DNA from 2 places in the Limnohabitans sp. Rim8 genome. Region 2 is predicted to be linked to the other one. Evidence: riboswitches for the same ligand, from Rfam matches in the RefSeq annotation. Region 2 holds a riboswitch; the other holds the start of a gene.
What was found. Region 2 has a riboswitch for glycine ahead of gcvT (glycine cleavage system aminomethyltransferase GcvT). Riboswitches for the same ligand answer to the same signal wherever they lie in the genome.

Region 1 (4,418 bases), on a different contig from region 2:
CAACACCTTAGCCAAACACCTCGGACAGACGGTGATCGTCGAAAACCTGGGTGGAGCCAGTGGCGGTATCGCTGGCCAAAAGGTTTTGAACAGCCCCGCCGATGGACACATGATCTTTCAGGGTTCACCCAATGAATTGATCTTGGCACCTTTGGCCAATGCAGCCATCAAGTACAAGCCCGAAGATTTTCGACTTGTGCAGATGATCAGCATCAATCCTCTTGTGGTGCTTGCACGCAAAGATTTCCCCGCCGCAAATGGCGATGAATTGATCGCTTACGCTAAAAAGGCAGCTGCTGAGGGTAAGCCTCTGACATACGCCAGCGTCGGTCTCGGCTCTCTCTACCACTTGATGGGTGAGCACATGTCATCGATCACAGGCATTCCTATGACGCATATCCCCTACAAAGGCGGTGCTGCAGCTGTACAAGATTTGATGGGTGGACAAGTCGATATTTTCATGACGCCTTATGGCAAAGGTCAGGTTCAGCTGGTTGAGGATGGCAAGCTCAGGGCTCCCGCTGTCGTATCAGCAGAGCGACAAGCGCTTTTCAGCAAAGTACCAACTTTGAATGAGAGCAAAGCACTCAAGGGCTTTGTCTTTGATACCTGGGCAGGCTACTTTGTCCACAAAGATACGCCAGAGCCAGTGGTTCAGGCTTTGCACAAAGCTTTGAGTGACGTGGCCAGCGATCCAACCATCAAGAGCGCATTGGAAGCTCAAGCCATGATCGTCCCCCGTCCACAAACTTTGTCCGTATTGGGCAAGCTTTATTCAGATAACACGGCCAGGTACCGCGCCATCGCCAAATCGATGGGCTTACAAGCCCAATAACGAAAGCGTTGGATGCAAGACAGCAACTATCTCGCGCATTCTTGGGTGCAGCGCGTTGGTGATTTTATTCAGATCCGTCGTGATATCCATGCGCGCCCTGAACTGGCCTTCGAAGAGCATCAGACCGCTTCTTTGGTTGCCGACAAGTTGAATGGCTGGGGTTATGAGGTCACAACCGGTTTGGGTGGAACGGGCGTCGTGGGAACATTGCGCCGTGGTCAACAGGGCAAGTCCATTGGCCTGCGGGCGGACATGGATGCACTGCCAATCTCAGAGGTAGGCTCTAGCCCCTGGAAAAGTCAAGTCCCTGGAATCATGCACGCTTGTGGCCATGATGGACACACAGCCATGCTTTTAGCGGCCGCCAAGCTGATCGCTGAAGACCTTGAATTTGATGGAACGGTTCACCTGATTTTTCAGCCTGCCGAGGAAGGGGCTGGTGGTGCGCTGAAAATGATGGCCGATGGTCTGTTTGATCAGTTTCCATGCGATGCCGTATTTGCGATGCACAACATGCCAGGCGTTGAAGCCGGTCGCTTGGAGTTCCGAAAAGGTTCAGCGATGGCTTCCAGCGACAACGTGACCATCACTGTGAATGGACGGGGTGGACATGGTGCGTTTCCTCATGAGGCAGTAGATACAGTGGTGGCCGCGTCTTCGATCGTCATGGCGCTCCAGACGATCGTGTCACGCAATGTCGACCCACAGAAGACGTCCGTGGTGACGGTCGGGGCCATCCACGCGGGCATCGCCAATAACGTGATTCCGCAGACTGCCACGCTTGAGCTGAGCATCAGAGCGCTCGACACAGAAATTCGAGCCCTGCTCAAAGAGAGAATTCTGGCGCTGGTTAAGCTTCAGGCAGAAAGCTACGGGGTGCAAGCTGCCATCGACTGGAGAGAAGGGTATGCTGTGCTGGTCAATACGCCTGATGAGACTGAATTCGCGACGCAGGTCGCCACCAAGGTTTTTGGCACGCATCAGGTTGAGCCCAACGGACCTGCCTATACAGCCAGCGAAGACTTCGCATTCATGCTGCAGCAAGTACCTGGCAGCTACATTTTTATCGGCAACGGCGGTCCGGGAACTCGTGGTGCGTGTCACGTCCATAACCCTGGCTATGACTTCAACGATGAACTCATCGCACCAGGAGCGGCATTTTGGCTGGCCTTGGTGGGTGAGTATCTAAAAAAAATGGATCCCCAAAAATAGATGCTCGATAAACCAGTGGCGGCCTTTTTTGAATGTCGTCATGATTCTTTTTGAAGGGTGAGGCATGCACTGGTTCAGGCACACCTCAACACCGTGAATGATTGAAAACCATCGACCTTGTGTCGACATGTGATCGGGAGAGACTGCCACCGCGCTCGCGGCAGGCAGCGCCGAAGGAGCAACCGCCCCGGAAACTCTCAGGCCAAAGGACCGGTCACATGCCAATTCTCTGAAGAGCTGCTGGCGTTTCGTCCGCCAGTGCACCGAAGGAGCAAGCGACGCGCAGCTGTGCGCAGCGTGAATCTCTCAGGTTCTGAACAGAGGGGGCGCTTGGCGGCAGCGACTTGCTGACGCCAAGCTTCCATCCTTGACGTTGTAGAAAGCTCTTTTGTCATGAAAACCATTGCAGTCATCGGTGGCGGCATCACCGGCGTTACCACCGCCTACGCCCTGGCCAAACGCGGATTTGCCGTCACCCTGTTCGAGCGCCATCGCTACGCCGCTATGGAAACCTCGTTTGCCAACGGCGGTCAATTGTCCGCCTCCAACGCCGAGGTCTGGACCCACTGGTCCACCATCCTCAAAGGCATCCAATGGATGCTCAAAAGCGATGCACCTTTGTTGGTCAACCCTGCGCCCACATGGCACAAACTGTCATGGTTTGCGGAGTTCATCGCGGCAATGCCTCATTACGAGCGCAACACCGTCGAGACAGCCCGCTTGGCCGTGGCTGCTCGGCAACATCTGTTTGCATGGGCGCAAGAAGAAGGCATCGACTTTGACTTGAAGAAAGAAGGCATCTTGCACATCTACCGCGACAAGCAGGGCTTTGACCACGCCGGTCGCGTCTCGGCATTGCTGGCCCAAGGTGGCTTGCCACGCCGAGCGGTGACGCCCGAAGAAATGAAAGCCATCGAACCCACCTTGGCTGGTGACTACTACGGCGGCTACTTCACCGAGAGCGATTCGACCGGCGACATCCACAAATTTACACACGGCCTGGCCGAAGCGGCAGAACGTCTGGGTGTGAAAACTTTGTACGGTCAAGACGTCAAGACGGTCAGCAGCGATGGTCAGCAAGCCATCATCACCGTCGCAGGCGATGACGGCAGCCTGGTGCACACCTTCGATGGCATGGTGGTCTGCGCCGGTGTGGCCAGCCGAGATTTCGCGGCGCAGCTGGGTGACCGCGTCAATATCTACCCCGTCAAAGGCTATTCGATCACCGTCAACTTGAACGATGAAAAAAGCCAGGCCGGTGCGCCCAACGTGAGCTTGCTCGACGACGAAACCAAATTGGTGACCAGCCGTTTGGGCCTGAACCGTTTCCGCGTGGCGGGCACAGCCGAGTTCAATGGCGTGAACCGCGACATCCGAGCGGACCGCATCCGCCCCTTGATCGAGTGGGTGGAGCAATGCTTCCCCAAAATTGACACCCGCTCGGTGGTGCCATGGGCCGGACTGCGCCCCATGATGCCCAACATGATGCCCCGCGTGGGCCCTGGTCGCAAAGCCAATGTGTTCTACAACACCGGCCATGGCCACCTGGGCTGGACGCTGTCGGCCGTGACCGCTGACGTGGTGGCCAGCGAGGTGCAAGCAAGGAAGTCTGAATTGAAGGTCAGCCAGGTTTTGCAAATGGTTTGAACAGTTTTTTGAAATTGAATCCGAGCGCTGTCCACGCTGCGAGCCAATCGATGGAATTTTTTCCAACGATTGGCTCCAAATGATTCACAGAGCGCATTGAAAAGATGTTCGATTTTCCAAAATCGGTTACCTACACCCCACCCTCAAACTCTTAAAAGTATCCCTTGAAAATGCGCTTGATACACTGAAGCAAATGGGTATGATGGTTTGAAGGAAAAATAGGCGGCACCCTTTCCAGATTGACTTTCTAAAAACCCTTCTTCGAAAGAGCACATGAAATTTGGAGATTTCGTCAAAGTCAAATCTTTGTCAGACACGCAAAATTTCAAAGAAAACTTGAATCGGCTGGGCTTGCAAATGCCTTGCGATGACCATCTGGAATCGGGTGACACCGCGGCCATGGCCCAAGCTCTGACGGTTTCCGGTCTCAAAATTGGCAACCGTTATGCCATTCACCCGATGGAAGGTTGGGATGGCCAACCCGATGGCAACCCCTCCGACAACACCCGCCGCCGCTGGACTTTATTCGGCAGATCTGGCGCCAAAATGATTTGGGGGGGCGAAGCAGTTGCTGTTCGCCACGATGGGCGCGCCAACCCCAAACAATTGGTCATGAACGCCCATACCCAATCGGGTATTGCGCAACTGCGCGAGGGCCTTGTGCAGGCGCACCGCGACAGCATGGGAAGCGATAAAGATCTGGTGATTGGTTTGCAGTTGACAC
Region 2 (4,418 bases):
GACCATGTCCTGGGCGCGGGCGATGCTGCGCGGCACGATGGATTCGATCAGCGACCGGCGCGATGCCTCACCGATCACGCTCAGCATGTGCTGTTCGTCGGCAGCGCTGATGCCAATGTGGCGGGCGATGAATTCGGATGGGTTTTCGAGTTCGCCCAAGGGCTTGAGGGTGGACATCAGCATGCGTGGCTCCGTTTAATCTTTCAAGCTGCAGAAAACGCTTTGTAAGCCGTCTCGTCCAGCAAAGCATCGGTTTGTGCCGGGTTGGACAACTTGACCTTGAAGAACCAGCCTTTGCCCAGTGGGTCGGTGTTGGCCAGTGATGGGTCGCCGCGCAGTTCTTCGTTCACTTCGGTGACTTCACCGTCCACAGGCATGTAAACATCGGCGGCGGCTTTGACCGACTCGACGACGCCCGCAACATCTTTTGCTGCAAAGGACTTGCCCACTTCGGGCAGGTCGACAAACACCACATCGCCCAGCGCATCTTGCGCATGGTGGGTGATGCCCACGACAGCGGTGTCGCCGTCAATGTGCAACCATTCGTGGTCTTCGGTGTACTTGATCATGAGGGGGCTCCTTGAGTGTTGAATTGGTGACATTTAATTGGGATCTGACCCCAATTAACGATGAAGTGAGGCTTTAACCACGGTAATAGCGGTTGGGCACGAAGGGCAGGGGGCTGATTTGCATGGGCACGGCTTTGCCGCGCACCATGGCGTTCAGACGTGTGCCCGACGCTGCATATTCTGCCTGCACATAGGCCAGCGCCACGGGCTGGTCGGCGGTGGGAGCGAGCAGGCCGCTGGTGACTTCGCCCACCTTCTGACCTGCGTCGTTGTGCAACTCGACATGCTCGCGCACCGGCACACGTTCTAGGCCGATGAGGCCCACGCGCAAGCGTTGCGCTGGGGCTGTGCCATCGAGTTGAGCCAGCACCTTGGTCGCACCCGGAAAGCCGCCCGCACGCGCACCACCGGTGCGGCGCACCTTTTGCATGGCCCAGTTCAAGCCCGCTTCGACCGGGGTGGTGGTGGTGTCGATGTCGTTGCCGTACAGGCACAGCCCGGCTTCCAAGCGCAATGAGTTGCGGGCGCCCAGGCCAACGGGCTTGACTTCGGGCTGGGCCAGCAGGCGGCGGGCAAAAGCCTCGGCAGCGTGGGCGGGCAGAGAAATTTCAAAACCGTCCTCGCCGGTGTAGCCGCTGCGCGTCACATACAGGTCTGCGCCATCCACATTAAAAGCTGCGCCGGTCATGAACACCAGCTTTTCGACACCCGGCAAGAACCGTTGCAAAGCGATCACCGCTTGCGGGCCTTGCAGGGCGAGCAAGGCGCGGTCAAATTGCGGCGTGATGGTGCAGCGGCTGCCGATCCGCTCTTGGATGTGGGCCAAATCGCCGTGCTTGCAAGCGCCGTTGACGATCACAAAAATGTCGCCACCGTTGGCCACATCGCGGTTCACGAACATCAGGTCGTCGATGATGCCGCCCTCGTCATTGAGCAACAGGCCATAGCGTTGTTTGTGCAGGCCAAGACCCATCACGTCCACCGGCATCAGGCTCTCGAAGGCGGCTGCAGCATCCGGTCCGCTCAGGCACAACTGGCCCATGTGCGAGACATCGAACAAGCCAGCCGCGCTGCGAGTGTGGTGGTGCTCAGCGACCAAGCCTGCCGGGAATTGCACGGGCATGCTGTAACCGGCAAAAGGCACCATGCGGGCGCCCAGCTCGGTGTGCAGTGCATTCAAAGGGGTGGTGAGCAAGTCGGCAGCAGCGGTCACAAAAACTCCAAGGGCAATGAAAAACCACAGCACATGCTGTAGCGCTTGCCCTCGCTGTCCGCTTTACCTGAGAGATTCGCCGGGGACATTCAGCCTAAAAGCCAAACGTTCTGCGGGTTGCTCCTTCGGTGGATGCCGTGGATCGATATCCCAGCACCTCTCTCCAGTGAGGTAACGCTTTGATGAAAAGCGTTTTGTCAGTCCTTTTGCCTGAGCGTTCAGCAGTTTTTCAAACCGCCTGCGCCTTCGGCGGTCTGACTTGTTTCATGAGGGAAGACAAGTCAGGCACTCTCCTGACAGAGGTTGATTCTAGCTTTATTTGTTGTAAATCCAGTCGCGCAAGGTCAGTGATACCTCTGGTACATAACTGATCAGCATCAGGCAGCCCAAGATGACCCCGATGAAGGGGATCAGGTCTTTGATGATCCTGTCCAGCGATATTCGTGCCACCGTACACGCGGCAAACAGGTTCACGCCAAAAGGCGGGGTGATCATGCCTAAAGCCAGGTTGACGATCATCACCATGCCGAATTGAATCGGGTCGATGCCAAAGTGGATCGCCACCGGCACCAGGATCGGGGCCAGCACGATGATGGCCGCGCTGGTCTCGATGAACATGCCGATGATGAACAAGGCCGCATTGACGCCCAGCAAGAAATATACGGGTGACTGCAGCACCTCTTGCAGCCAGGCACCAATGGCCGCGGGCACACCGGCACGGGTGATCAAAAAGGCAAACAGCCCGGCGTTGGCGATGATGAACATGATCACCGCGCTTGAAATCACCGATTTGCGCAGGATGTTGTACATGTCTTTGACACCGATTTCGCGGTAAATCAAGGTGCCGACAATGAAGGAGTAAAGCACCGCCACGGCAGCCGCTTCGGTGGGTGTGAAGACGCCGCCATAAATGCCGCCGAGCACAATCACCGGCATGAGCAAAGCCCAGCTGGCTTGCCAAGTGGCTTTGCCAAAGCTCAGGCGGCCCTCGCCGTCGTTTTTGCCCCAGCCTTTGTACTTTGCATACAGCCAGCAAAACAGCATCAGGGCAAAGCCAATCAGCAGGCCAGGCCCCACGCCCGCCACAAACAGCTCGCCGATCGAGAGTTCGGCACTCACGCCCAGCAAAATCATGGGGATAGATGGGGGAATGATCACCCCCAACTCAGCCGAGGTGGCCTGCAAGGCCGTGGCCCAGGGGCGGGGGTAACCGTGTTTGATCAGGGCGGGAATCAAGATGGCACCAATGGCAAAGGTGGTGGCCACTGAGGAGCCTGAAACCGCAGCAAAAATCATGCAAGTCAGCACGCAGGTGATGGGCAGGCCACCCTGGATGCCACCCACGATGCTCTTGGCAAACTCGACCAAGCGGCGAGAAATGCCGCCGGTCTCCATCAGGTTGCCCGCCAAAATGAAGAAGGGAATGGCGGCCAGCGGAAATTTGTTGAGAGAGTTGAACATTTCCTTGACGGAAATGAGCATGTTGGCGTTGGCAATCTGGATGCCGACAATCGCCGACAAACCAATCGAAACGGCCACTGACACTGTCAGTGCAAAGCACAACAGCATCGTGAAAAGCATGACTGAACTCATTGTGCGTTCTCCAATTCCATGCGCTGGGGATCCAGCCAAAAGCCGATGATGCCGATGATGCTGAACACAGCGCCCACTGGCAGAGCCAAGTAGGCCCAGAACATGGAAACGCCCTCAAGGCCAATCATGGACTGCACGCTGCCCCGATTGGCATAGTCCCAGCCCCACCACAAAATGATGCAGCACAGCGTCAGTGCCGAGATGGCCACCACAGCATCCAAAACCCGCCGCATGCGTTGGCCGCTCAAGCGGTACAGCAAATCCACGCTGACCATGGAGCCGGTGCGAAAAGCGGTGGGAATGCCGAGAAACACCATCCAGATCAGGCTGAAGCGGATCAACACCTCGGTCCACTCTGCCGGAGACTCCAGGATGAAGCGGGTCACGATTTGGTGAATGGCAAATGCCGAGGCCAGAGCCATCATCGCGCAGGCGACCATCATCGAGAAGGCGGTGGTCCGTTGCTCAAGGCGTAAAAATAATTGTTTCATGGGGAGTTTCTCGGCCAAATTGAAAAACGCCCGCCAGCCTGAGCCGGTCGGGCGTCATGGGCAAACTCAAATCACTTGAAATTGCGGATGCGGTCCAAGTTGGCTTTGCCGAACTGCTTTTCGAATTCAGCAATGGCTGGACCCATGGTGGCAATGAACTTGGACTTGTCCACGTTCTCGATGATGTTCATGCCTTTTTTGCGCAACTCGGCCACACCGTTGGCATCGTCTTTGTCAACACGGGCGCGGTTGGCTTTGACAGCTTCTTTGGCGGAGTCCAAAAAGATTTGCTTGTCGGCAGCGCTGAGTTTGTCAAAGCTGGCTTTGTTCATCAAGATCACAGCAGGCGAATAAACGTGACCCGTCAGCGACAAATGCTTTTGCACCTGGTCAAAGTTGGCGGCCATGATCACCGACAGGGGGTTTTCCTGGCCGTCCACAGTGCCTTGTTGCAAAGCGGTAAACACCTCTGTGAAGGCCATGGGGGTGGTCACGATGCCCAAGCTCTTGTAAGCGGTCACGTGCACGGGGTTTTCCATGGTGCGCATCTTC

Region 1: linked by a shared signal. The riboswitch ahead of Q1M54_RS02750 (D-amino acid dehydrogenase) and the one ahead of gcvT (glycine cleavage system aminomethyltransferase GcvT) in region 2 are both predicted to bind glycine.

Annotation. Positions count from the first base shown of each region.
Region 1 is NZ_CALPTI020000003.1:51,493-55,910, reverse strand. It holds gene Q1M54_RS02760 (tripartite tricarboxylate transporter substrate binding protein) at 1-835, shown strand, start outside; gene Q1M54_RS02755 (M20 aminoacylase family protein) at 848-2,047, shown strand; glycine riboswitch at 2,172-2,270, shown strand; gene Q1M54_RS02750 (D-amino acid dehydrogenase) at 2,441-3,694, shown strand; gene Q1M54_RS02745 (NADH:flavin oxidoreductase) at 3,968-4,418, shown strand, end outside.
Region 2 is NZ_CALPTI020000007.1:616-5,033, reverse strand. It holds gene gcvP (aminomethyl-transferring glycine dehydrogenase) at 1-183, opposite strand, end outside; gene gcvH (glycine cleavage system protein GcvH) at 204-569, opposite strand; gene gcvT (glycine cleavage system aminomethyltransferase GcvT) at 643-1,782, opposite strand; glycine riboswitch at 1,827-1,959, opposite strand; glycine riboswitch at 1,971-2,088, opposite strand; gene Q1M54_RS06540 (TRAP transporter large permease) at 2,098-3,375, opposite strand; gene Q1M54_RS06535 (TRAP transporter small permease) at 3,372-3,866, opposite strand; gene Q1M54_RS06530 (TRAP transporter substrate-binding protein) at 3,938-4,418, opposite strand, start outside.